3 regions of the Cytobacillus sp. FSL W7-1323 genome follow, and region 2 is predicted to be linked to each of the others. Evidence: riboswitches for the same ligand, from Rfam matches in the RefSeq annotation. Region 2 holds a riboswitch; each other region holds the start of a gene.
What was found. A riboswitch is a leader RNA that binds a small molecule or an ion and turns the genes downstream of it on or off. The one in region 2 is predicted to bind thiamine pyrophosphate.
Positions count from the first base shown of each region.

Region 1 (8,317 bases), 2.0 Mb from region 2:
TAATTCATCGAGGAGAGTGTAATTAATGAACTTTTATATAATGAAAGATATACTGAACGAACAGTTCGATTTAAAAATTACTCACATGACACAACTTACCGATCATAATATATCTGCAACCTATTATTTAAATACATCTAAAGGAAGTTACGTTCTAAAACGTATTCCTTCCTATATTCAAGATACCGAAATAGAAGGCAAATTGGTTAAGTACCTTTACGAAAACGAAATTCCTGTAGCACAAGTTATTAAATCTAATCAAGGAACTTATTCATTCTCCATAAACGGGGAAAAATACCACTTACAAGAATATATAGATGGGGAAATTTATGACTTAAATAATGGAACTGACTGGTTTAAGGATGTATCCGCTCAAAATTTAGGAAAAATTCAACATGTATTATCTCAAACCCCCAAATTAAAAACAGGAATGATTAATAAAGAATTATTTACTAACGGTCAAATTATTAAGGCAAAAAAATCCTACCTCAAGACTTTTAAAAAAGCACAACAGTCAAACGATACGACAACTATGAAAGATATTATTAACCGATTAGAGTATCTAGATACAATTAATAACTATACGTTTGATTATTCTAAGTTTACATGTACTAATTCACATGGAGATTATTATACTTCTCAAATCATATGTAAGGAAACAAAATTATATACAATTGATTGGACAGACGCCTGTCATTTACCTGCATGTTGGGAAGTAATGATGTCTTTCGCTTATGCGGACCCTGTTGCTAAGAGTGGAAAAATTGAATCTAATGCTCTTAAACGTTATATAGATAACTATTCAAAGTGGTTTACCTTGACTAAGTACGATTTGTTCCATATGCCGTATCTGTATTTCTTTCAGCTAGCTGTCAGTAATTTTTACGAACCATATGGAAAGTTACCAAAAGAATATTTAAAAATTGCTAGGCTGACAACAAAGCAGTTAGCATGGCTAAATAAGAATGTTGATTCTTTAGCCATGAAGTTAGTTTAAAAAACGTAATCTTTTGTCTTGTCCCTGTCACGTAGACAACATAAAAAGCTGAACATTGAACGTGTGTCGATATTCAATCGGCACACGTTTATTTAGTTTCATATGACTAAATTTAGAATCATCATTACCTAGAGCTTATTCTCCTTCTGTTTAACACTTATTCAGTTTTGAGGTGTCGAAAGATCGATTCTATAATTAGCATAAAAAAACAAGTTGCCCCAGGGTTCATACGAATCGGAGCTAGCTTTACGATTGGTAAAGCTATTTTGCTAAGTGTTATCGCACAATTACGAGCCACTCATGAGCAATTATCTTATCATGTTACAATTGGGAATAGCGAATAAGTAATTGATAGTGGCAGGCACCATAGCAGTAGATATTGGCTTGTGGAAAGGCAAACCAATGCGAAAGAGTTTGTCCAGAACCCCTTTGCAGAAGATTGCTTATTGACCTTCTGTTCACCCACATATGGAAAGGCATTTTCATTCGATAGAGGACTTATATGACCAAGAGTAGGTCACGAAAAAGGCACTTGATTGAATTACATCAAATTAGCGTCAAATCGACGTTCATCAGCTCTACACAAGGAATAAAGAGGAGTGTAAAAAGTAGCTTAGACGCTCCTTATTTTCCGAGGTAACTATAAAAGAGGAGTTGACATACGGCCTGTAGAAGCTGGAAGGCTTTAAGAAGAACATTCCTTCTCTTATGTGTTGATCAAAGGAACGAACTTGAATCACAGTATCCAGTTATTAGTTGATACGTTAAAAAACCGCACTGAGTCTTACGAAAAGAGCAACGATTATTATCAAACCACTTTTTTTGCGATTTAAATAAATGTTTGATTGAATTGTGGGCAAGGAGGCCGGCACAAGCGACCTCCATTTAACTGTATTTCTCTATTTAAAAAGCTGAATAATTGCTCTGGGAACGGCAAAAACATAGTCTGCTATTGTCATCGTATTTTCAACCTTGTCGAACTTCTCTTCGAATCGATTAAGGTATTTTGTTAAATGATTTGTTACGATTTCTCCTTGAATCGGTTCTACACCATTTTTAAAACGAATGCGAACTGATTTTCCTTTATGAAGATCTTCTGAATCCATGATTTGAAAATGGATATGCGCTTCAGAAGAGTTACCCGAGTTCCCACATTTGCCAAGTAATTGTTTTTGAAGAACTTCTTCTCCTTCTTGGACAATGATACTGTCTTTTTTAAAATGAGCAATCATACTATATTCCTTATGCGCATGCTCTATCACAATATAGTTGCCTGGGGGGTGTTCTTCATCCATCTGCCCTGGAATATTATCATCGAGACCATCAACCACTTTTATTACTTTGCCATTTTGAGGGGCGATAACTTCCTCTGCAAATGCGTAATAACTCTCATTTTTTTCAGGTCTACCATTATATGTAGAGCCATCCTTCACCTTTAATAGATCATACGCGTACCTTTGATGTTCATATACGTAATGGTAATTAATAAATTCATTTGTGCCACCCCAGAAAACAAACCAATCATCCATCACTGGCATAATGTATTCATTCTTTGTATAAATCTTATCTGTTTCTGGAAAGACAAAGTAGGGTTTCAAATAGAGACTGACAATTGTATATTTATCATCGAATCCAACCACAACTGCTTTTGCTTTTGAGTTATCTACCCATACGAACTGACCAATGCCTATGACATCCGTCCGTGACGTAAGATGATAACTACGCACACCTTTATTAAAAGCTGCGCTCATCTCAATAAATGCCGATAATGAAACCATTCCTTGAAACACTTTTGAAGTTGCTTCATAAATTGTTTTAAAATCTTCTCTTAACCAATGATCTATAAACCTATCAGGATCTATTGACCCTACCATACCCTCTACCCCCGTAAGTTTTATTAAGATGAAAAAATTAAACGATTCTCAAGAAATATTTTGCAATTAATAGTAAAGAAACCGCCAATAGTTACTTTAATTTCACTTGAATCTTCTAACTTACCTTTCAAATCCCCTCTTAATGCTAGACCTAAATTTTCATCCTGTAATTCACCATTTACATACAACTTTTCTCCGTTAATCCAATAATTTTCGATTAATATATGATTTCCATGATGGTTTACTTCAAAAACCTTCTTCATATCAATCACTCCTTGATTATTCTACGACTATCTAGGGAATAAGTTTCACAAATAATCTGTTTTTTTACTACCAAAAAAAGATTCTTGAATTCTGATGAAAGTCATAGTATATTCTAACCGAGGATAAATTTAATACTTCCACAAGGGGAGCCTAATATGGCTGAGAGTGAGCGAGTTCGTTCTGACCCTAAGAACCTGTTAGATAATGCTAGCGTAGGGATCGTGGTTTTGGATATGAGCAATACTAGGCATCCATCACCGCCTATGTATTGCTTTTTTTCATGACAAAAAAGTAATACAGGTTTACTCGTTCGCTTCTCTTTTCGGAGAAGGAGGAAAAACATGAAACAAAATAAAACACTTTTTATGGTGGAAATTGCTATATTTGCAGCTTTGGCATTATTACTTGATTTCTTATCAGGCTTACTGATGGGGAGATTTTGGCCACAAGGTGGGTCCATCTCACTTGCTATGGTACCGGTTTTCTTAATGGCCTTTCGTTGGGGTGTTAAAGGCGGCGTCTTAACGGGCTTACTATTAGGAGGACTTCAAATCTTAACAGGAGCTGTTCCTTTTCATTTCGCCTCTTGGATCATTGACTATTTCGTAGCCTTTGCTGTTGTCGGACTCGCAGGCATCTATATGAATAAAGTTGTGCAAAATTATCAAGACGGCCAATTTGCCAAAGCAAACATGTATGTTATTAGTGGCGTTTTCTTAGGAAGTTTCTTACGCTTCTTATGCCATTATTTATCAGGCATTATCCTATTTGGTGCCTATGCTCCGGCAGATCAACCTGTCGCACTTTACTCACTCGTATATAACGGAACATATATGCTACCTACCTTTATCGTATGTGCCTTAGTAGTTGTCATGCTTTACACAACAGCCAATAAGGTCCTTCTGAAAAAAGCATATTAATCATCTAAAGGCTCTGGGGGAACTCAGGGCCTTTTTTTCAAGTCAACGTTTTGGGGGATTTTCGCACGATGAATGAACTGTGGAATCAGGGTGACATGTACATCGGCGTGATATCCATAAGATAACCATGCAAAATGAAAGCGCCAAAAGCAGCTAGACAAACCAACATCTTCTCTTCTATTTTCTCCTTGAGACCGGCAGTTTTCTTTTTGGATTTCTGAGAGGGGGAGTAGACACATCTTTATCCTTACTTTTTTTAGCAGCACTTTTCTTCCGTCAATGTCAATCTAACGATGAACACTCTTGATTATTTATGAATTTGCAACAACTATTATCTACGGTAGTTTAAACCAACATCATCTGTTTTCTTTCTTATGATTTTTGTACGTAAACACAATCGTGCGCAGTTCTCAACCTTCCTCTGCTCTCTTTTGCGCGTATACACGATTTGCGCGCAGTTCTCCGACTTTCCCTGCTCTCTTTTGCGCGTAAACACAATTTGCGCGCAGTTCTCTGACTTCCTCTTTTCTCTTTTGCGCGTATACACGATTTGCGCGCAGTTCTCTGACTTCCCCCTTCTCTCTTTTGCGCGTAAACACAATTTGCGCGCAGTTCCCTGACTTCCTCTTCTCTCTTTTGCGCATAAACACAATTTGCGCGCAGTTCCCTGACTTCCCCTGCTCTCTTTTGCGCGTAAACACAATTTGCGCGCAGTTCCCTGACTTCCTCTTCTCTCTTTTGCGCGTATACACAATTTGCGCGCAGTTCCCTGACTTCCCCCTTCTCTCTTTTGCGCGTATACACAATTTGCGCGCAGTTCCCTGACTTCCTCTTCTCTCTTTTGCGCATAAACACGATTTGCGCGCAGTTCCCTGACTTCCTCTTCTCTCTTTTGCGCGTATACACGATTTGCGCGCAGTTCTCTGACTTCCTCTTTTCTCTTTTGCGCGTATACACGATTTACGCGCAGTTCTCTGACTTCCTCTTTTCTCTTTTGCGCGTAAACATCTTTTGCGTTCAGTCTTAACTATAAACGCTCATTTAAGAATTACCGTATTGATTGGATGAAGCTGACACATATTTAAAAGATACCACCGCCCAAGTTTATATGGAGATTGTATAGCACACACGCCTAGATACTGCTGGCTCTTTCCTCTGTAGTCATGCCACCAGAGGGTCCATGTCATTGAAAATAAGGATATAATTGAACATTCTAATCATTTACATATTTATCCACTCGCATAACTTCTATGCAATAACAAGATATAATCTCTATCTCCATTCAAAAAATTTTATTTTTCGTGAACGAAAGGAGAACACTAATCGTCATAATAGTAAATCCAAAGAAAAGGGGGGCAAGGTTTGGAAGAGAAAAAATGGATTAAAGCAGCGAAAAAAGGCGATAACCAGGCGTTAGCTCACTTATTTAAGGAGAGTTATCCCCTTCTCGTTCATTATTTAATGAAGCTCACCCTTAATCGAGAAGAAGCTGAGGATTTGGCACAAGAGACAATGACAAAAGCGATTGAAAAACTAAATCAATTTCAGGTGAAATCGAAATTCTCCACTTGGCTCATATCCATTGGTACAAAATTATATATCGATCAAAAAAGGCGCCAGAAGCGAGCTGATGCCTTTAAAGCACAACATATGCGGAAATTAAAATGGCAGGCACAGTCACGAAATGAAGATTGGGATTTCTTATTAGCTTCTCTCGGTGAATTAGAAGATGAATTAAGAGTGCCGATTATTTTAAAACATTATTATGGCTATGCGTATGATGAGATTGGCAAAATGCTTGGAATTGCTGAAGGAACAGTAAAATCTAGAGTTCACCGCGGAATTAAAACCATTCGAAAGGAGATGGGTGAAGATGAGAAAGGCCCAGGAACAATGGAAAATCCTATCAAACAAGGATGAAGAAGATTTTTCAAAAGAAATGAAACGTTCTTTTGCACAGTTTGAGGAAAATAACCCCATCTCTACTCCTAGTGAAGATTGGTTTGAAAAAATGGTCATCGCAGAAAAGGATGAAGCTAGCAAAAAATGGCGAAGAGAATTACTCTTATTCAGCGGAATAGCAACACTTATTCTTGTTTTATTTTTTACAACATTAACCCAAATACCAGTTGTCTTTATCACATTACAAGGTCTTACAGTCCTTCTTGTCATCTGTTATACCTTTCTGCAAATCCAAAAACATAGAGAGAAGGTGCGACATGACGAATATTGATTTCTTTTTACTATTCTTAGTAGCAATTATTTTATTATCACAAAGTATCTTTTTATTTACTAATGCAAAGAAAAATGGAATGAATCATTGGTTCTGGGGTATTATCGCCTTAATTCAAGCACCGGTACCACTAATATTCTATTTCATCGTAAGAAACGTTCGTAGAAAAGAGGAGGATGAATTAAATGATTATCGTGACTACTGAAACAATACCAGGTAAAGAAATAAAAGAGTTAAAAGGTTTTGTTAGGGGAAATTCAGTCCAATCGAAACATATTGGAAAAGATATCGTTGCCGGATTACGTACGATTGTCGGTGGAGAAGTCTCGGAATATACAGATATGATGACGGAATCTCGCCAGAAAGCAATCGGTCGAATGGTAGAGCATGCCAAAGAAAAAGGGGCAAATGCGATTATCGGTGTACGTTTAGAAACGTCAGCTATAATGGCAAACGCCAGTGAAATATTGGCTTATGGTACGGCGGTGTATGTGGAGTAAACAAGGGGTTATATATATTTGTTGGCTGTCGATTTCTCGACAGCTTTTTTGTTGAGTACCTTAAACCTATGCAGAACAAGATCTCTTTATTATCAAGAACTAGCCTTTAATATTGTCAATATGGGCTAATTATCCTTTTTTAAGTCGCTCAGTAGTTTTTCTAACCAATAGATATTGCTTTGTATACTTTCATAGAAATAATTACTTAAGAAACGATTATAGCGGTGATCTTTATCATTATTTATCAATATTTCCAAACGAGCCCTAGTCTCTTGTAACTCTCTTGCTTCGATAATCTTTTTTTCTATTATCTCTATCACCTTGTCCGGATTAACATAATTTAGATTCGCGATGCCTAAGATCATATCATTTATAGTATCAGCATCTTCAAAGACTTTATATATTTTTTTCGGAAGTTCCAAACGTCCTTTTTCGGTTATACGATAAACTTGTTTATCTGGTCGATGCACTTCTTTAATCACTTTTACAATCTCAATTAAGCCTTGCTTGGCTAAGGAATCGAAATGATAATATAATTTGCTTTCTGTAATCGCCCGCATTTTATCTAACGGTACGGGTTCAGATAACAATTTCTTTATGTTGTATGGATAATTATCTTCATTCATTAGTTTACTTAAAATAAAAATTTGAATAGACATGTTGTTTCTCCTTATACTCATATACGTTTATAATAACACATTGAAAAATGCAATTATTCCCCCACTTAAGACCTATCACCAATAGGTACTTTACTCTTATTTACTATTAATAAAGATATTTAGTAAGCTTATTAATATACTCAAATTTGAGTATAAAATTAATTACCGGAAGGAAGTTAAGATGCTGAACAAATCAGATATTTCCAGCGAGGTTCTAGGTGTATTAAGTGGCAAAAGTGAAGAGAATCCATTTTTCGTATTTTCCAAGACACGTGATATAGGGCCAATTATTCCAATATCTAACCCTATTGGCGATACAGATAATCAAACTTGGATAGTTGTCCATATGGAAGAAGCTGTTCAAATTCTTAAAAACGCTAAGCAATTTACAGTAGACCCAACATCCATTGAAGAAAAAGAGAATTTTAGAGATAAAATTAATAGTAAAGAAAAATCGTCAGCTCCCGATACCTTCTTTACTGGTAAATCAATGCTCTTTTTAGATGGATTAGATCATAGGCGATTACGTATGTTGGTATCAAAAGCTTTTACTCCTCGATACATGGAGGGTTTGAGACCTCGAGTACAAGAAATTGCAGATGAGTTACTAGATAATGTTCACTCTAAAGGTGAAATGGATCTCGTAAAAGACTACGCCTATCCATTACCTATTAATGTAATATCTGAGATGTTAGGCGTTCCTTATGAAGATCGTGAAAAACTAAAAGATTGGTCTTCTGCAATTGCTACGGGGCTTGGATGGGGAAAGCAAGATGCTACTGTTGCAAAAAACCTTCAAGAATTCGGAGAATATACGAAACAATTAGTTGAAAGAAAACGAATGAACCCCTCTGATGACTTAATTAGTCA
Region 1 covers NZ_CP151998.1:267,223-275,539, reverse strand. The annotation lists gene MKX67_RS01485 (phosphotransferase) at 26-997, shown strand; gene MKX67_RS01480 (M23 family metallopeptidase) at 1,897-2,871, opposite strand; gene MKX67_RS01475 (hypothetical protein) at 2,895-3,134, opposite strand; TPP riboswitch at 3,268-3,372, shown strand; gene thiT (energy-coupled thiamine transporter ThiT) at 3,477-4,055, shown strand; gene MKX67_RS01465 (hypothetical protein) at 4,466-4,861, opposite strand; gene sigY (RNA polymerase sigma factor SigY) at 5,418-5,975, shown strand; gene MKX67_RS01455 (YxlC family protein) at 5,929-6,288, shown strand; gene MKX67_RS01450 (hypothetical protein) at 6,275-6,493, shown strand; gene MKX67_RS01445 (YbjQ family protein) at 6,474-6,788, shown strand; gene MKX67_RS01440 (helix-turn-helix transcriptional regulator) at 6,914-7,447, opposite strand; gene MKX67_RS01435 (cytochrome P450) at 7,629-8,317, shown strand, end outside.
Region 1: it holds a riboswitch for thiamine pyrophosphate, as region 2 does, so the genes downstream of both, thiT (energy-coupled thiamine transporter ThiT) here and MKX67_RS11880 (YkoF family thiamine/hydroxymethylpyrimidine-binding protein) in region 2, are expected to answer to the same signal.

Region 2 (8,317 bases):
AAATACTTCTTCCTGCTCCGGCATAACGGTAAAAGTGAGCTGCTTATCTTTGCCGGATTGTGCAACAGTGGCATTCTCGGCTTTTATATCCTTGAATTTTTCAGTGTTCAGCGGTATGCTAATTTGCAGCATATAATTTTCAGAGAATGAAGAATGCTTACCTTCATTCGCTTCTACAGCAATTTCCATTTTTATATCGCCCGATTTACCAGCTAAATTTTCTGGTTCAACCTTTTTATTATTAAGGTAATAATTAATTGTAAAACGCCAAGGTAACTCAAAGTTATTTGGTAAGTTTCCTTGATAATAGTAATTTTCTTCTTTTGCTTGTAATGTGATCTGATCATTTTCTTTGCTAATTTTTGATGTGTCAGTTAGATTTTTAACCTTTTGGTAATTCCCAAAATCTTCTATCACACCAGGTTCTATCAGTTCAAACGAATTGACAACATATAATTCGGTTAGGTTACCGTCTGCTAGCAAGTTAGCATAAATCACTTCATTTTTGTTTGCTACTTTCCCTTTACTCATTCCGCCTTTAACTGTTTGTGATTCAGCATGTATATTCATCACAGGAAAGAAAAATAGGGAAGCAGTGATAAGCATCCATTTAATGATCTTCATGTTTTTCCTCCTTGTTACTAAAGTCCATTTGTAGAGATGTTTTTTGAATCAATTTATCACATAGTAATAATAATGCAGGTAGAAAAAGGATAACGAGTAAAAACGCGAGCAATGCTCCTCTACCTAATAATAATCCAATAGAACCGACGATTGGATTTGAAGAAGTTAGCCATAATATAAATCCGACACTAGATAAAATGGAGGCAGACACGATAATGGAAAATAATTTCTCATCAATTGTTTTTCTCATCGCTTGTTTTGGAGAAAGTTTTCCACGATTATGCTTATAAGTCTCTGTTAATAAAATGGCATAATCGACCGTTGCTGCAAGCTGTACAGTGCTAACGATGAGATAACCAATAAATACTAATGACGTATCGGTAAAATAGGGTATGGCGAGATTAATCCAAACAGAAGATTGTATTGTTAATAATAAGATAATCGGTAATGATAATGATTTGAATGTGACAAGTAACACGAATCCAACCGCGATAACGGTTAAAGTATTTACTAAAGAATTATCTTCTGTAACCGTTGATTTCATATCATAAAGTGCAACACTTTCGCCTAAAGTTAACGCTTGATTACCAAAATACTTAGTACCTATTTCCCTTATCTCTTCTACTAATTGAAAAGGAATATCTCCTTCTGTTCCTGCATCAGTATTAATGATGATTCGACTGTAATTATTGGATAAGAATTGTTCCTTTGCTTCCTCCTCTAAATATTCTTGCGGAATAGTCGAACCAACCATATTCGTGTAGCCAATTACATTTGAGACATGGTCAACCTCTTCAATAGATGCTATCATTTCTTTTTCTTTACCTATTTCATTATTAGGTACCAATAATACTACAGCGGTTGATTCGCCAAATATTTCTTCTACTTTTTGGATGTCTTGCCCTAACCTAGTACTGTCAGGTTGATCCCCCATTCCATAAGTAAATGAGGTTTCTTTTTGTGCTAAAAAGCTAGGTATAACGAGAAGTAAGACGAAAATCAAGACCGGAAACCTTAACTTTAATGTTTTTTTTCCAATACCTTTAAAATTTGGTATTAATGATTTGTGCTGTGTTTTTTCAATCCAATGATGGAATAATAATGTAAGTGCTGGAAGGAATACCATCACACTTATAAAACTTAAAATTATTCCTTTAACAAGGTTTAAACCTAGGTCTGATCCAATCTCAAAATCCATAAACAATAATGCAATAAATCCAAATAGAGTTGTAGATGCGCTCGAGGCAATGACACTAAACGATTCTTTCATAGCTAGTTTCATAGCTTGATTTGGCTCATGCCCTTGTTTACGATAATCTTGAAAACTATGTAATAAAAAGATAGCGTAATCCAAGGAAACAGCTAACTGCAAAATTGGTGCGACTGATTGTGTCACAAAGGACACTTCTCCTATAAAAACATTACTCCCTAAATTAATAATTACCGATACACCGATAGCCGTTAAGAAAAAGAGCGGTTCAACCCAAGAGTTTGTCGAGAGAACTAGTATAATGATAATAATGGGAATAAGTATCCCTGCAGCGAGTAACGTTTCTTGCCCTGTCATTTTCTGCTGCGTAGCTGTATTTGCAGCTTCGCCAATAAGTGATCCCTTCTCACCAATTATTTGATATATATCTTCTGTTGCTTCGACCTCTTTGCCACTCTCAATGGTGACAGAATAAAGAGCGTGATTATTTTTGTAGTAATTTTCTATTGTGCCTTGGTCTCCGGTTTCTATTGGTGTTCTTATGTCCATCGCATCATCTAACCACATCACATCAGTTACACCTTGAACCTTATTTAATTTCTCTTTGATAACGAGCGCTTCTTGGATTGTTACATTCTCAACCATTACGCTTGTATTTGGAATGCCACTAGTAAACTCCTCTTCCATCACTTCTAAAGCAACGGTAGATTCAGCTTCTGCTGGGATATAATCTTTCATATTATAATTAACATTCACAAACAGAAATCCAATAGCAGAAAGCACTGATAACAAAAAGAAAATGATTGTTACAGATTTTTTATAACGAATAATAAACTCAATCATTATTGGTTTCCCCACTTCTTGATGTTGAAATTCTTTTACAGTAACATTATACATACCACTGTGTTAGATAAACAACAAACAGTTGTGTAAAAAATGTTTAACATCCAACATTTAAGCGTACTTTGTTGGATTTCTCTAAAAAAGTGAGGGTTGGCATGATGAACAAAAAATTGGATCGTCGGAAACAATATACTCGTATGGTGTTAAAGGAAAGTTTAATGGTATTATTAAGAGAAAAAGTAATCTCCTCCATTACCATTAAAGAATTATGTCAAAAAGCAGATATCAATCGTTCTACTTTTTATAGTCATTATCGTGATCAATTTGATTTACTCCAGCATATTGAAGATGAGATTTTGTTAGAATTACAGGTCACTTTAAAACAGTACAACCATAATGAGACAAATGAAACTTTTGCAATGACAAAGTATTTATTAGATTATGTTTATAAACGTAGTGCTGATTTTCTTGTTTTATTTAGTGACCATGGTAACAAAGCTTTTCAAACGAGAGTGATTGATACTGCACAATCAATCATTATTAATAGTTTAAAGGAAGAACAGCAGGTCATAAATCTAGATAAATCAAAATATATGATTTACTTTGTAATTAGTGGATGTATTTATGTAATTGAAAAATGGTTAATGAATGGGATGAAAGAATCTCCGGAAGAAATGACAACCATTATTACTGAAATTAGTAATCGGGTTATTCTTCATTCTAAATAGTATGCGAATATATCAACATTCTTCACATCAATATTTTATTCACCTCTACTATATTGCGATTTAAACTGTATTCCTTACTCTTTTGCATCATTTACGTATCAATTAGTAAATTGTATTTATCTCTACTACATTATCAATTGACAAGTATTGGTTTACAGATAATGATTTTTTGCTTATGATAGGATAGACGAACAAATAAAATATATCGAATGCGCTAGGGGAGCTATATTTAATGGCTGAGAAGGCAATTGCCTGACCCTTATAACCCGATCTAGATAATACTAGCGTGGGGAAGTGCAGTTGGTCAGTGTATTCTCTTTTTTTTCTGCATAGCCAAACTGCATTCCATCGGGGTGCAGTTTTTTTTGTTCAAAAAATGTTAAAAGGAGATTTTTGTATGAATCAATTATGTGGAACAAGTAGTATCGTAGGTTGTCAGTTTACGCTTTCTCCAATGAGTGAGAGGTATGTGGACATCATCTTATTTGCCCTTAAAGAAGTGAACATGTCAAAGGTGTGGTCAGAAACTGATGATGTATCTACTTGTATCCGTGGTAAGCAAATTCATGTTTTTGATGTAGTGAGGGCAATCTTTTTACACGCAGCTAAAACAGGAGAACACATCGCTATGAGTGGTACCTTTTCGATTGGTTGTCCAGGAGATTCAGCAGCAGATGTATACATGGACGAATCTGACATTGCCTTGAACAAGGATGATACAAAAGAAATAGACCAGCTTGCAGGTTGTAAATTTGCCCTCTATCCCTTAGGGAGGGAAGATTATATGGAAAAAATTTATGAGCAAATTGATTGGTCCAAGGAGACTGAAGTAAACGTTAGCCATAGCCATTATGCCACAAGGCTTGATGGCAAGGTGAATGATATTTTTAACTTGTTACAGAACGTTTTCGATCAGACCAAGCAAGATGTATCTCATGTGACAATGACATTCACATTATCAGCTAACAGCCCTACTGGAAAAGCTAAAGAAGTGAAAGTCTCATGATAAAATCATGGCGTCTGAAAGATATTGTTCTCATGTCAGTCCTGGGTGTCGTATTTGGCTTTATTTATTTAGGGTTTTTTGGGGTCGGTAAAGTTCTTGTTGCCATCCTTACCCCGTTTGGGTTTGGACCCATTGGTTATGAATTGATTTATGGCATATGGTTTATTGTATCCATAATAGCTGCTTACATTATCAGAAAGCCAGGCGTTGCTTTTACAGCAGAAACCATTGCTGCTATTACCGAAGTACTTGTCGGCTCAACATCTGGACCCACTTTAATTCTTTCAGGGATGGTGCAAGGATTAGGGGCGGAAATCGCTTTTGCTCTGACAAAATGGAAAAATTATCAACCTCGTATTCTCGTTTTTTCAGGTGTCAGCGCTGCATTTATTAGTTTTCCTTACCATTTCTTTGTATCAGGTTTTCATGCCTATGAATCCTGGCTTATTATGACAATGTTTGTTATACGTCTCTTAAGTGGAGCTATCATTGCTGGTTATTTAGGAAAAATATTAGCAGATCAACTAGCGAAAACTGGTGTTTTAAATGGGTACCCTATTGGGAAGGAGGTACTAGCAAGGCATGGAAAATCATCAACCAATTTTTGAATTAGACTCTTTCTCATTTTCCTTTGATAAACACGATGAGCCTTCTGTAAATAATGTAAGCTGTAAGTTATATGCAGAGGAAGTGACTTTATTACTTGGAGCAAGTGGTTCTGGCAAAAGTACACTTACACTATGTTTAAATGGTCTATATCCTGAGGCGGTTGAAGGTTTTACTTCAGGGGACCTTTTATATAAAGGGAGAAATATCTCCTCCTACCCTAAAGGAGTAATAAACCAAGAAATAGGCATTGTCTTTCAAGATCCAGAAAGTCAGTTTTGCATGGTTCGTGTAGAAGATGAATTAGCATTTGTGTTAGAAAACTTGTCTATTCCCAGATGCCAAATGAAACAAAGAATAGAACATGTGCTAGATATTGTAGGATTATCACAATATATGAAACATAACATTCACCATCTTTCAGGAGGACAAAAACAAAAGGTTGCGCTAGCTTCTATCCTTTTAATGGACCCTCAATACTTAATTTTAGATGAACCTACAGCAAATTTAGATCCGATATCTAGCCTCGAGTTTATCGAGACAATTATTAAGATTCAAAAACAACAAAGATTTGGTTTGCTTGTAATTGAACACGAAATCGATGACTGGGAACCATACGCTCATCGGTTGGTTGCGCTTAATAAAAAAGGAGAAATACTTTTAGATAGTACGCCGAAGGAAGGTTTTCAAAATCATTTACATAAGTTGACGAAGAATCGTATAAGAGTTCCTAAAAGGTATGAAAATAGGAAAATGCCTAGTCGACCATCAAGTGAAAAAGAAAGTACAGAAGTAATCGTCAATCTTAAAGATATACAATTTAACTATAAAAATAAGCAAATCCTAAATGAACTTTCCTTTTCAATCAAAAAAGGGGACTTTTGCGCAATAGTTGGCGAAAATGGTGCTGGTAAATCTACTTTATTACAGTTAATAGCCAAATTAATTAAGCCCGTATCAGGCTCAATTGATTTTTTAAACACTCCATTAAGTAATTGGCATGAAAACGAATTGTATAAGAATATGGGCTATGTATTTCAAAATCCTGAGCATCAATTTATTAACCAAACTGTATACGATGAAGTGTGTTTTGGTATCAAGCTAAGTGGCTATTCTACAGAAGAAACAGAAAGAATGGTTCATCATTTATTAACCGATTTTGATCTCTTATCTGATAAGTGGAAAAATCCATTTTCCTTAAGTGGTGGCCAAAAAAGAAGGCTAAGTGTAGCAACGATGTTACATTCCAAACCTGATTTACTTCTATTCGATGAACCAACATTTGGACAAGATGCCTATACGACCTCTCAATTTATGCGTAAAGTCATGCACCTAAATGATAAAGGGGCCACCATCGTTTTCGTTACACATGACATGGATTTAGTTGATTCATACTGTAATAATGTCTTGGTTATGCAACAAGGAAAGATCGTTTATGATGGTACACCTAAAGCACTTTGGCGAAAAACTGACCTTTTAGAAAGAGCCAGATTAAGGATACCTTACCGCTTACGGTTGATAAATGAAGAGATGACGATATGATACACTCATTAAATCCAACCATAAAAGCTATTACGGTTATCTTACCTGCCATTTTGTTGAGCTTTTCCTTTGATATTATTACACCAGCGATTATGTTTATTTATATCCTGATACTTACCTTTTTCTTCAGTAAACTGAACATAAAGAAATGGTTGTTTTACTTTATACCGATGTCCTTTTTTGCGCTCGGGTTAGCTTGGATGACAATGCTGTATACGGATGATAAGTACGCAACTGGTCCTATTTTTTTTTCGTTCTTTTCTTTTGATATTAGGATGGGTAGCATTATAGTTAGTATGAGTTTAGCACTAAGGTCATTGTGTTTTATAGGGTTATCTTTACTCTTTGCTTTTACAACTGATCCAACAAAATTTATGTTAAGTTTAATGCAGCAAGTTCGCCTTTCACCTAAGTTAACTTATGGTATTTTGGCAGGGTATCGCTTTGTTCCAACCTGCAAGCACGAATTAGACTTGTTAAAGAAAGCTCATCGTGTTCGGGGCCTTGGTCGTGCAAAAGGATGGAGAAATCGCGTGGAACATACGAGACAATATTTTATCCCCCTATTAGCTGGCGCCATTCGGAAGGCTGAAAGAGTCGCAATTGCAATGGAATCAAAAGGTTTTACAGGGTCAAAAGATCGAACCTATTATACTGTAATGAAAATCAAAGCGACTGATTACCTATTTTTTATCATCATGCTTATCATATTAATAATCGCCTATTACGTCTCCTATCGATTGGGTACACTTAATATATTTGGCCATCGGATTATGCCCTAACTTTACTCGCTAAAACCTTTCTAAGTAAAATTAACAACGAACAAGTTCAGTTATATGATAAGAATTTGTTCGTTGTTGATTATCTTAAAGTACTTAATTCTAATTTTTTTATTGAATCAAGCAAAGATAGATTTATCTAATCAATCTCATCCATCCCCCACGCTTTGAACAATGCTTTCAAGCTGTGTTCCAATTGCTCTTCAATAATACCTGCAAAGCCTAATATAATTTGCGGTTCTTTATCATCTCTTCTAATTATGGAGTAATTAGATAATGGATAAATTTTCAAGCGCTCTCTTTTTGCGCGTGCTACGAGTTCGCTTTCATTCATTCCGTTCTTGACAATCAATACGACATGTAATCCAGAGCTTTCTCCCATAACTTCTAATTGCGGAAAGGACTTGAGTACGTTTAGAACTATTTCGACCTTTCTTCTATAAACTTTTTTCATCCGGTTTAAATGCTTTTCAAACTCCCCGTCTTTCATAAATCCACTTAAAGCATTTTGGTCTATTCTCGAAACCGTGCAATGATAAAAAGATAATTTTTCTTTATAAGATTTAACAAGGGGTTTTGGCAAAACCATATAACTAATTCGCAATGATGGAATAAAAGATTTAGAAAAAGAGCCTAAATAAATAACCTTTTCCCCTCTGTCCATACTTTGCAGAGACGGTATCGTTTTTCCGTTATAGCGAAACTCGCTGTCATAATCATCTTCAATAATGTAGCGATCATCCTTCTCTGCTGCCCAATTCAACAATTGTTGTCTTCGTTGAATCGGTAAAACGGTTCCATAAGGGAAATGGTGTGAAGGTGTCGTATACAGGATATCTATAGGTGATTTTTTTATGGCGTGAATGTCGACTCCTTGTCTATCCACTAACAGTGGATACACTTCATATCCGTAATTATGTAGTATCTTCATCATTAAATGGTAACCTGGGTCTTCCACCCCATAGACTGTATTTTTATC
Region 2 covers NZ_CP151998.1:2,316,121-2,324,437, forward strand. The annotation lists gene MKX67_RS11865 (YhgE/Pip domain-containing protein) at 1-624, opposite strand, end outside; gene MKX67_RS11870 (MMPL family transporter) at 611-2,677, opposite strand; gene MKX67_RS11875 (TetR/AcrR family transcriptional regulator) at 2,836-3,405, shown strand; TPP riboswitch at 3,612-3,715, shown strand; gene MKX67_RS11880 (YkoF family thiamine/hydroxymethylpyrimidine-binding protein) at 3,803-4,411, shown strand; gene MKX67_RS11885 (ECF transporter S component) at 4,408-5,019, shown strand; gene MKX67_RS11890 (energy-coupling factor transporter ATPase) at 4,994-6,559, shown strand; gene MKX67_RS11895 (energy-coupling factor transporter transmembrane component T) at 6,556-7,341, shown strand; gene MKX67_RS11900 (PLP-dependent aminotransferase family protein) at 7,478-8,317, opposite strand, start outside.

Region 3 (8,317 bases), 2.0 Mb from region 2:
GGCGATGAGTCTAAATTAGGTTCAGTTGCAGCCGAAGCTGTTCATCTATTGGAACCTGATGCATACTGGGCATTCCATAAAGGTTTGTTTGATAAGCAGCCAGAGAGTGGGCAACATGATTCTGTCTGGTTAACAACGGAAGTACTAGAGGAAGTCGTTGCAGAAACGACGTCAATTCCACTAGAAGATCTATTGGCAGAAATGAAAAAAAGCGCAACAATAGAGGCGGTTAATCATGACACTTCACTCGTAGGTGAATATGAAGTCCAGCTCACACCGACGATTATGATTAACGATAAAATGGTGACAGATCCATTTAATTATGATTCAATCAAACGTTTGATTGAAGAAGAGTTAGAGGGATAAGAATGAAGAAAAATCAAATCATGTTGTATTTTTCTTGGGTGGTTGCACTCATAGCAACATTAGGTAGTCTATACTTTAGTGAAATTAAGCAGTTTATTCCTTGTGAGCTCTGTTGGTATCAAAGAATATTCATGTATCCACTCGTTTTAATCTTGGGGATCGGTACGTTCTATCAAGATATTTCTGTGCGAAGATTTGCGCTACCAATGGCGTTTATTGGCTGGTGTATTTCTCTCTATCATTATCTTGTACAAAAAGTGCCTGGACTCGCTGAGGTCACCCCATGTTCAAGCGGTGTACCATGTAGTGGCCAATATATCAATTGGCTCGGTTTTATCACCATTCCTTTCTTGGCATTAACGGCTTTCACGCTTATTATCTTCTTTTGCCTGATGATAAAAAAAGACAATCAAGCATCATAAACATTCCTCGTACATATGATTGTACGGGGTTTTTGTTTTGTTCGTAATAGAGTAGAAATCGGTTGTGAATTTGTAAATGGAAGAAGGGGAAGCTGCTTGACATGAGACAAGCGTAAAATCTCATTATATGCACACAATTCATTTGAAAATCACGAATAGAATTGTATGTAAATCGGACATCGCCATTCATCCGCAAATTCCGTGAGCACTTCCGCTTTAATCCGACTTGCCCACTCTTCATCTACTTTCTAGGGTTGGACATGAGCGTAAAAATGAAGGTCTGTGAGGCATTGCATTTTCTTCGATTAATTTTCTAACTATCTCTGAATTTACCATCTGTTAGAACAACTTGTGATATATGTTTTTTCATGCTTAATCTACTTGAAAATGGGTAAAATAATGTTAGTGAAAATCTGCCATTTATTAAAGGAGGAAATGAGATGAAAAACCCAATAAAACAAGGGATGATGTTAGGGTTAGGTTTAGCAGCAGCAGGGAAAGACCGTGCACAAGAAATGATGGATGAGTTAGTGAAAAGAGGAGAGTTAACAAAACAGGAAGCGAAGGATTTTATGCAGGAGGTAAGGGCGAAAGGCCAAGAGAAGCAAACGCAGATAGACGACAAAGCCCATCAACGAATGACTAGTTTATTGCATGATTTGAATATCGCTACAAAGGATGATGTCTTAAGATTAGAGGAACGGATTCTAGCACTTGAGGCAAACAATCGAGAAGAGAATTAAGGGAGGTTTTTGCCATTTTCAAACCAAAGATGAGTCATATTCATCGCTATCGTGAAATTGCCGTAGCCTTCTCTCATTACGGTTTTGGTTATCTCTTAAAAGAATTAGGCTTGCATGAAGTATTGTCCCTACCTAAACGTATGTTCATGCGAAAGCAAGAGGAAATTCATGAAAAGACGACAGGTGAACGTGTTCGTCTGTTTTTAGAAGAGCTTGGACCGACGTTTATTAAAGTTGGTCAGATTGCGAGTACAAGGTCAGATATTTTTCCGGAATCAATTATTAGGGAATTGGAAAAATTGCAGGAACATGCCCCGTCATTTTCATTTGCAGAGGTAAAAAAAATTGTTGAAACCGAACTAGGGGAAGAACTACATGACCTCTTTACAGAATTTCAAGAGGAGCCATTAGGATCGGCATCTATCGGTCAAGTCCATTATGGTGTCCTCCATTCTGGTGAAAAAGTAGCTGTTAAGGTACAACGGCCTGATATTGAGAAGACCATGAGAACAGATTTAGAAATTTTGATAGAAATTGCTAAAATCGCAGAAAAACGGCTACATTGGGCATCGCAATATCAGTTAGTGGAAATGATGAAAGAATTTTCTAAAGCATTGTTAAATGAGTTGAATTATTTACTTGAAGGTCGTAATGCAGATAAAATTGCCAATCAATTTGAAGACAATAATCATTATAAAATCCCAAAAACATACTGGAAATATACGACGAAAAAAGTGTTAACTATGGAATATATTGAAGGGTGCGGCATCCTTGAAAATAAAAGTTTGGCGGAACAAGGGTTTAATAAACAACTGATCGCCGAAAGAATCGTTGAAGGCATCCTCCAGCAAATATTAGAGGAAGGTGTATTCCATGCAGATCCTCATCCAGGTAACATTTGTGTATTACCAGGAAATGTAATTGTTTTCATGGATTTTGGTATGGTTGGACGTTTAACTGAGGATATGAAAGAAAATTTAGCATCATTAATTATTGCCATGTTGCGGCAAAGTACCGATGGAGTCATTAAAGCCATCACTAAAATGGGTATTGTCCAAGATGATGTCGATGTTGAACTTTTAAAAATTGATGTTGATTTACTAAGAGAGAGATATTATGATATTCCGTTTAGTGAAATATCAATTGGCGAGGCAGTTAATGATTTGTTTTCCGTTGCCAATCAACATCATATACATATCCCAACAAACTTAACATTAGTGGGAAAAACATTGTTAACAATGGAAGGTATTGTTGAAAAACTTGACCCTAATATAAGCATATTAAAAATTGCTGAGCCTTTTGGTAGACGATTAATTATTAATAAATATCGACCTGATCATTTGGCGAAAGATTCGCTAGCTCATATCGGGGAGTATTTTGATATTCTAAAGGAAGCGCCGTATAATTTGAAAGATTTGATTGCCCTTATCAAAAAGGGAAAAATCCCGCTCGAACTGAATTTGCCAAACAGTGAAAAATTTCTAACGAGAATTGATCGTATCAGCAACCGGCTAGCATTTAGTATCGTGTTGCTAGCATTTTGCATTATAATGGTGGGTTTAATTATCGGTTCCGCCCTTGGCAGGCAATCATCTCTCCTATGGAATATACCAGCAGTAGAAATCGGCTTCGTCATTGCGATATTAATGTTCTTATTTCTTATATACACCATCATTAGAGCAGGGAGATTCTGACGACTCTCTGCTTTTTGTTTTGGGTAGAATTTTTCTGATTTCACTACACAAGCAATTCATGGTGAGAATATAGTGTAGAGAGGTGAACGGTTTTGTCAATAAACGTTAATGTTGCTTATGGTTAATACAAAAATTCTCATTGGCAGTCCAATTAATCAAGAACCCGATATTTTAAAAGAGTTTCTGCTATCCTTAGCCAATTTAAAAACGGATACAATGGAGATTCATTATCTTTTCATAGATGATAATCAGAATGAAGAATCAAGTAGACTACTACGTCATTTTGCCAAATGGAAGAAAGATGTTGCGATTTTATCCGCAAAAGAAGATAGTATCTATATTCGTACCGACTTTACCCATTTCTGGAATGATGCTCTCATCTGGAAGGTTGCTCGCTTCAAAGATATGCTTATTGAGCAGGCGAAATTTGAAGAATTTGATTATTTGTTTTTAATTGACTCTGATTTGCTTTTACACCCGAATACCCTTCATACACTTATTTCCACGAAAAAAGAAATTGTTTCAGAGGTATTTTGGACGGCTTGGCAAGAGGGGACAATTCCTTATCCGCAGGTGTGGTTAACAGATGAATATACCCACTGGAGACAGGCGGATGAAGGTGCCATAACAGACGAAGAAAAGGCCGTTCAAACCGAGGCTTTTATTCAACAGTTACAAACTCCAGGTGTTTATGAAGTAGGAGGATTAGGTGCGTGCACGCTAATTAGCAGGAAAGCTTTGTTAGCAGGTATTCATTTTAGTAAAATTAAAAATCTCAGTTTTTGGGGAGAAGATCGACATTTTTGTGTGAGAGCTGTGGCATTAGGACTGGATCTACATGTAGACACACATCTGCCAGCTTATCATATTTATCGTTCTTCTGACCTTACAGGCATACCCGCATTTAAAGAAAAATGTCAGTATGCTTATAGCGAACTACCTATTTATCCAGAAAAAGCAGAAAGCCATCAAATTCGCTTATCGATGATTGTGAAGAATGAAGAAGGTCGTTATTTACAAACGATGTTAAAGAAAGTAAAGCCATTTATCGATGAAGCTGTGATTATAGATGATGCTAGTACTGATCAGACTATATCGATTTTCTTGCAAGAACTAAAAGGTATGCCAATTAAATTGGTCAAGAATGCAAGCTCCCAGTTTGCCAATGAAGTGGAACTAAGAAAACAACAGTGGTTAGAAGCAACGAATGGTTTTTTAGGTTGGGTATTAAATCTTGACGCAGATGAATGGTTTGAGGAGAGTTTTATTGATTATATTGATGACTTTGTTAAACAGGATACTATCGACCTGTACTGTTTTAGACTGTATGATATGTGGGATGAAGACCATTATCGTGAAGATGAATACTGGCAAGCACATTTCTTATACCGTCCATTTCTAGCAAGAGTTAGATCAACCTTTCAGCCTGTCTGGAAAGAAACACCACAGCATTGTGGGAGATTTCCAGAAAACATCTTCCAACTTACCCACAGTTTATCCACAATACGAGTCAAGCATTTAGGCTGGGCAAAAGAAAAAGATCGATTAGAAAAATATGAGAGATATAAGCTGCTTGACCCGAATAGCCTCTATGGTAATGAGAAACAATATGAATCGATTCTAGATAAGAATCCCCGTTTAAAACAATGGTGAGAAACATAAAGCAAATGGTCAGTTTCGAAATGAACTTCGATTCATAGCTAGGAAACTATTTGTATGCTAAACTAAAAATAATTAAAAATTGTTGCAGGGGGACTCAGAAAATGAGTTGAGAAGGTTAAAACCTGACCCTTAGAACCTGTTCGTTAAGACGATCGTAGGGAGCATCTTCCAACTATATGCATATGTATGGTAGGCTCTCCATTTTCGGGGAGCCTTTTGTTTTGTTTCCCTGAACATTTTTAATTACATCTATTGAAAAGAGGGAATAGCGTGAGAGAAGAAGTCGTGTTAGTAACAGGAGCAAGTCGTGGATTAGGAGCTGCAATTGCTGAAAAGTTTGGTAAGGAGGGCTACAAAGTAGTCGTTAATTATTTTAATAATAAAGAAAAAGCAGATGCAGTAGTTGAAAAAATCGGACAAGATCGTGCATTTGCTATCCAAGCTGATGTAAGAGATCATCAAGCAGTAAAAGCAATGGTAGCAGACACAATTGCTCATTTTGGTCGCTTGGATATCGTTGTAAATAATGCATTAGTTCAATTTAAATTTGATCCTGTGGCACAGGCGAAAGTAGAGGAATTATCTTGGGCTAGCTATCAAACCCAGTTTGAAGGCGCGATAAAAGCAAGCTTAAATGTTGTTCAATCTGCTCTTCCGGCTCTAAAGGATTCACAGCAAGCCCGTGTGATTGGTATTGGCACGAATCTTTACCAGAACCCAGTCATTGCCTACCATGAATATACAACAGCCAAAGCGGCATTAATTGGCTTTACACGCAATATGGCCAAGGAGCTCGGACAGTATGATATTAATGTGAATATGGTTTCCGGTGGATTATTAGAAACAACGGATGCAAGTGCTGTTACTACCCCTGAGGTATTTGCGATTGTGGCTGATAACTCTGCTATCCGCCGTGTGACAAAACCAGAAGACGTAGCGGAAGCCGTTGTTTTCTTAGCCTCTCCAGGCGCTAGAGCGATTACGGGACAAAATCTAGTCGTTGATCATGGATTGACGATGAACTAAGATAAAAAAGGTCGTCATCTTTGTTTATGGCGGCCTTTTTCAATAAATGGACTTATTTTGTAGGTTGATAAATCAGTAAAGAGCTTATATCAGCAAATGTGAGACTAAGTCGAAGCTAAACTCCAATTTATTCGCAGAAAAGGATATTTTTAAAATAATAACTTAATTTTCTCACTAGTATTTTATTCTACTAGATGTTAAAACGGTCGATTGAACGTTCAATCAGTATTGTTCAATTTTTCCTTGTTTATATCGATAGCCAAACATAGAAGATGCTTGTAGGTGAAACTTCCGCAGTTGCTTGCTCATCGGATCCGATGCTTCCTTAGGCATCTTATCGTTAAATCCAACAACTGTCACTGCACCGAGTAATTGATTCTGGTAGTCTAGCAAAGGGACGGAAGCCGAAGAAATCGATGGAATTAAAGGTTCGGTAGCGAAGGAGATTTTCGATTGTTGAATCATTTGCCATTCTGCGTTATCGATCGCTTCCCCGTCTCCTAGCCAATCTTTTGTCAGTACTGGGTTTAAGAAACTTAAGAAAATCTTCCCTGCGGCAGATGTTGGTGGTAAGCTTCCGCCTAGTTGTGTACCAATATGAAGTGGTTCATTCGAATGACAAATCTTTGTCGTAATAGGTCCGTTGTTTGTCCATAATGAAAACGAAACGGTGCAGGAAGTAAGCGAAGAAAGTTCCTGCATATACGGAGTGATTGCATCGGCAATATCACGACTACCAAAGGCGGCTGTACCATATTGAATCAATTTGCTTCCAAGATAATACAGGTTTGTCCCTTTTTCACGATAGAGCATGTTCAATTGCGTAAGTGTATTTAAATATTTATATAAATTACTTTTCGTAATACCGGTTTCTTCTTGAATGGTTGAGAATTTCATTAGGGTATCTTTTTGATAGATTAATTCGATGATAGAAATGCCTATTTGCAAGGATTGTATCATCGTACTACTTTTTTGTATTTCCATGTATGTAACTCCTCAATATGCTAGTCATGTTGAATCCTAATTTATCAGAAACTACATCAAACAACAACCTTCCTTTAGAGGGTTGGTAGGATATCCCTATAAATTCAGTATATATAAGAATAGTAAGTGAGTTGGCGATTATTAACTTGGTCAATGAAGGTGCTCAACTCACGAAAAATAGGGAGCGGTCAAATATATTAATTTAACCTTTTCCATTTTTTTAGCTCTTTTTGAACATAGGATAATGATTGTAGTTTTTCTTTTAGTTCAGCTACAGAGAGACGATAAGTATTATTGGAGTGATATTCTTCTACAGAGTTTGTATCAGTTTCTATTCTGGTATCTCGAGGAATGCGATAGAAGCCTTCAAGATCAATAGCTTTCGCTGCTTCTTCTTTTGTTAGTAAAACTTCATAGAGCTTTTCTCCCGGCCGTGTGCCAATTAATTCTAAAGGAAGGTTAACGTGAAAAAGTTCTTTAATCGCTTGTGCTAAATCTGTAATATAGGCAGCAGGCGATTTTTGTACCATAATATCCCCATTACAAGCATTCTCAAAAGCGTACAATACGAGTTCGACAGCCTCATCTAAACTCATCATAAAACGGGTCATTAAAGGATGCGTAACAGTTAGCGGCTTTCCTTCCTTTACTTGTTCTATGAGTAGCGGAATGATGGACCCCCTTGATGCCATGACATTTCCGTATCTTGTGCCACATATAATGGTACCACGAGCGTTAGCTTGTCTCGATTTAGCGATAAATGTCTTTTCCATTAAAGCTTTAGACATTCCCATTGCATTAATTGGATAGGCTGCTTTGTCCGTTGATAGGCAGACAATTTTCTTTACCCCTGCTTGTATTCCTGCACTTAATACATGATCGGTGCCAAGAATATTCGTTTTCACCGCCTCTAGCGGATGTGACTCACATGAGGGTACTTGTTTTAAGGCTGCTGCATGAAAAATGTAATCAACCCCGTCCACAGCTGGTAATAAAGTACTCATATCCCGAACATCGCCGAGGATATAAGAGATTCTTCCATCTGCATACTGTTTTTGCATGTCATCTTGTTTTTTTTCATCACGAGAAAAGATGCGTATTTCTTTTATTTCACTATGCAAAAAACGTTCTAACACCACATGCCCAAACGAGCCGGTTCCACCTGTAATTAATAGCGTTTTATTTTTAAACATAAGTATGGAACGCACCTTTCTGTCATTTCCCACAATGGGCTTACTTTAATCCAAAATAGTATAAATAATATTCGGAATTTATTCGTGGATAGTTATACCAGTAAGCGATAATTCCTGTTATGTGCACTGAAGGGTTTTGGTCTAAGAGCGCTTGATGAAAATCACAGTCCCCCGCCATATCCGGTCTTTCAGAAAATCTCGCTTCTCCCACACAGCTTCTCTTAATG
Region 3 covers NZ_CP151998.1:339,340-347,656, forward strand. The annotation lists gene MKX67_RS01825 (thioredoxin domain-containing protein) at 1-366, shown strand, start outside; gene MKX67_RS01830 (disulfide oxidoreductase) at 369-788, shown strand; gene MKX67_RS01835 (polyhydroxyalkanoate synthesis regulator) at 1,229-1,531, shown strand; gene MKX67_RS01840 (AarF/ABC1/UbiB kinase family protein) at 1,561-3,225, shown strand; gene MKX67_RS01845 (glycosyltransferase) at 3,343-4,878, shown strand; TPP riboswitch at 4,964-5,065, shown strand; gene MKX67_RS01850 (3-oxoacyl-ACP reductase) at 5,158-5,913, shown strand; gene MKX67_RS01855 (IclR family transcriptional regulator) at 6,136-6,897, opposite strand; gene MKX67_RS01860 (polysaccharide biosynthesis protein) at 7,095-8,090, opposite strand; gene MKX67_RS01865 (glycosyltransferase family 2 protein) at 8,131-8,317, opposite strand, start outside.
Region 3: it holds a riboswitch for thiamine pyrophosphate, as region 2 does, so the genes downstream of both, MKX67_RS01850 (3-oxoacyl-ACP reductase) here and MKX67_RS11880 (YkoF family thiamine/hydroxymethylpyrimidine-binding protein) in region 2, are expected to answer to the same signal.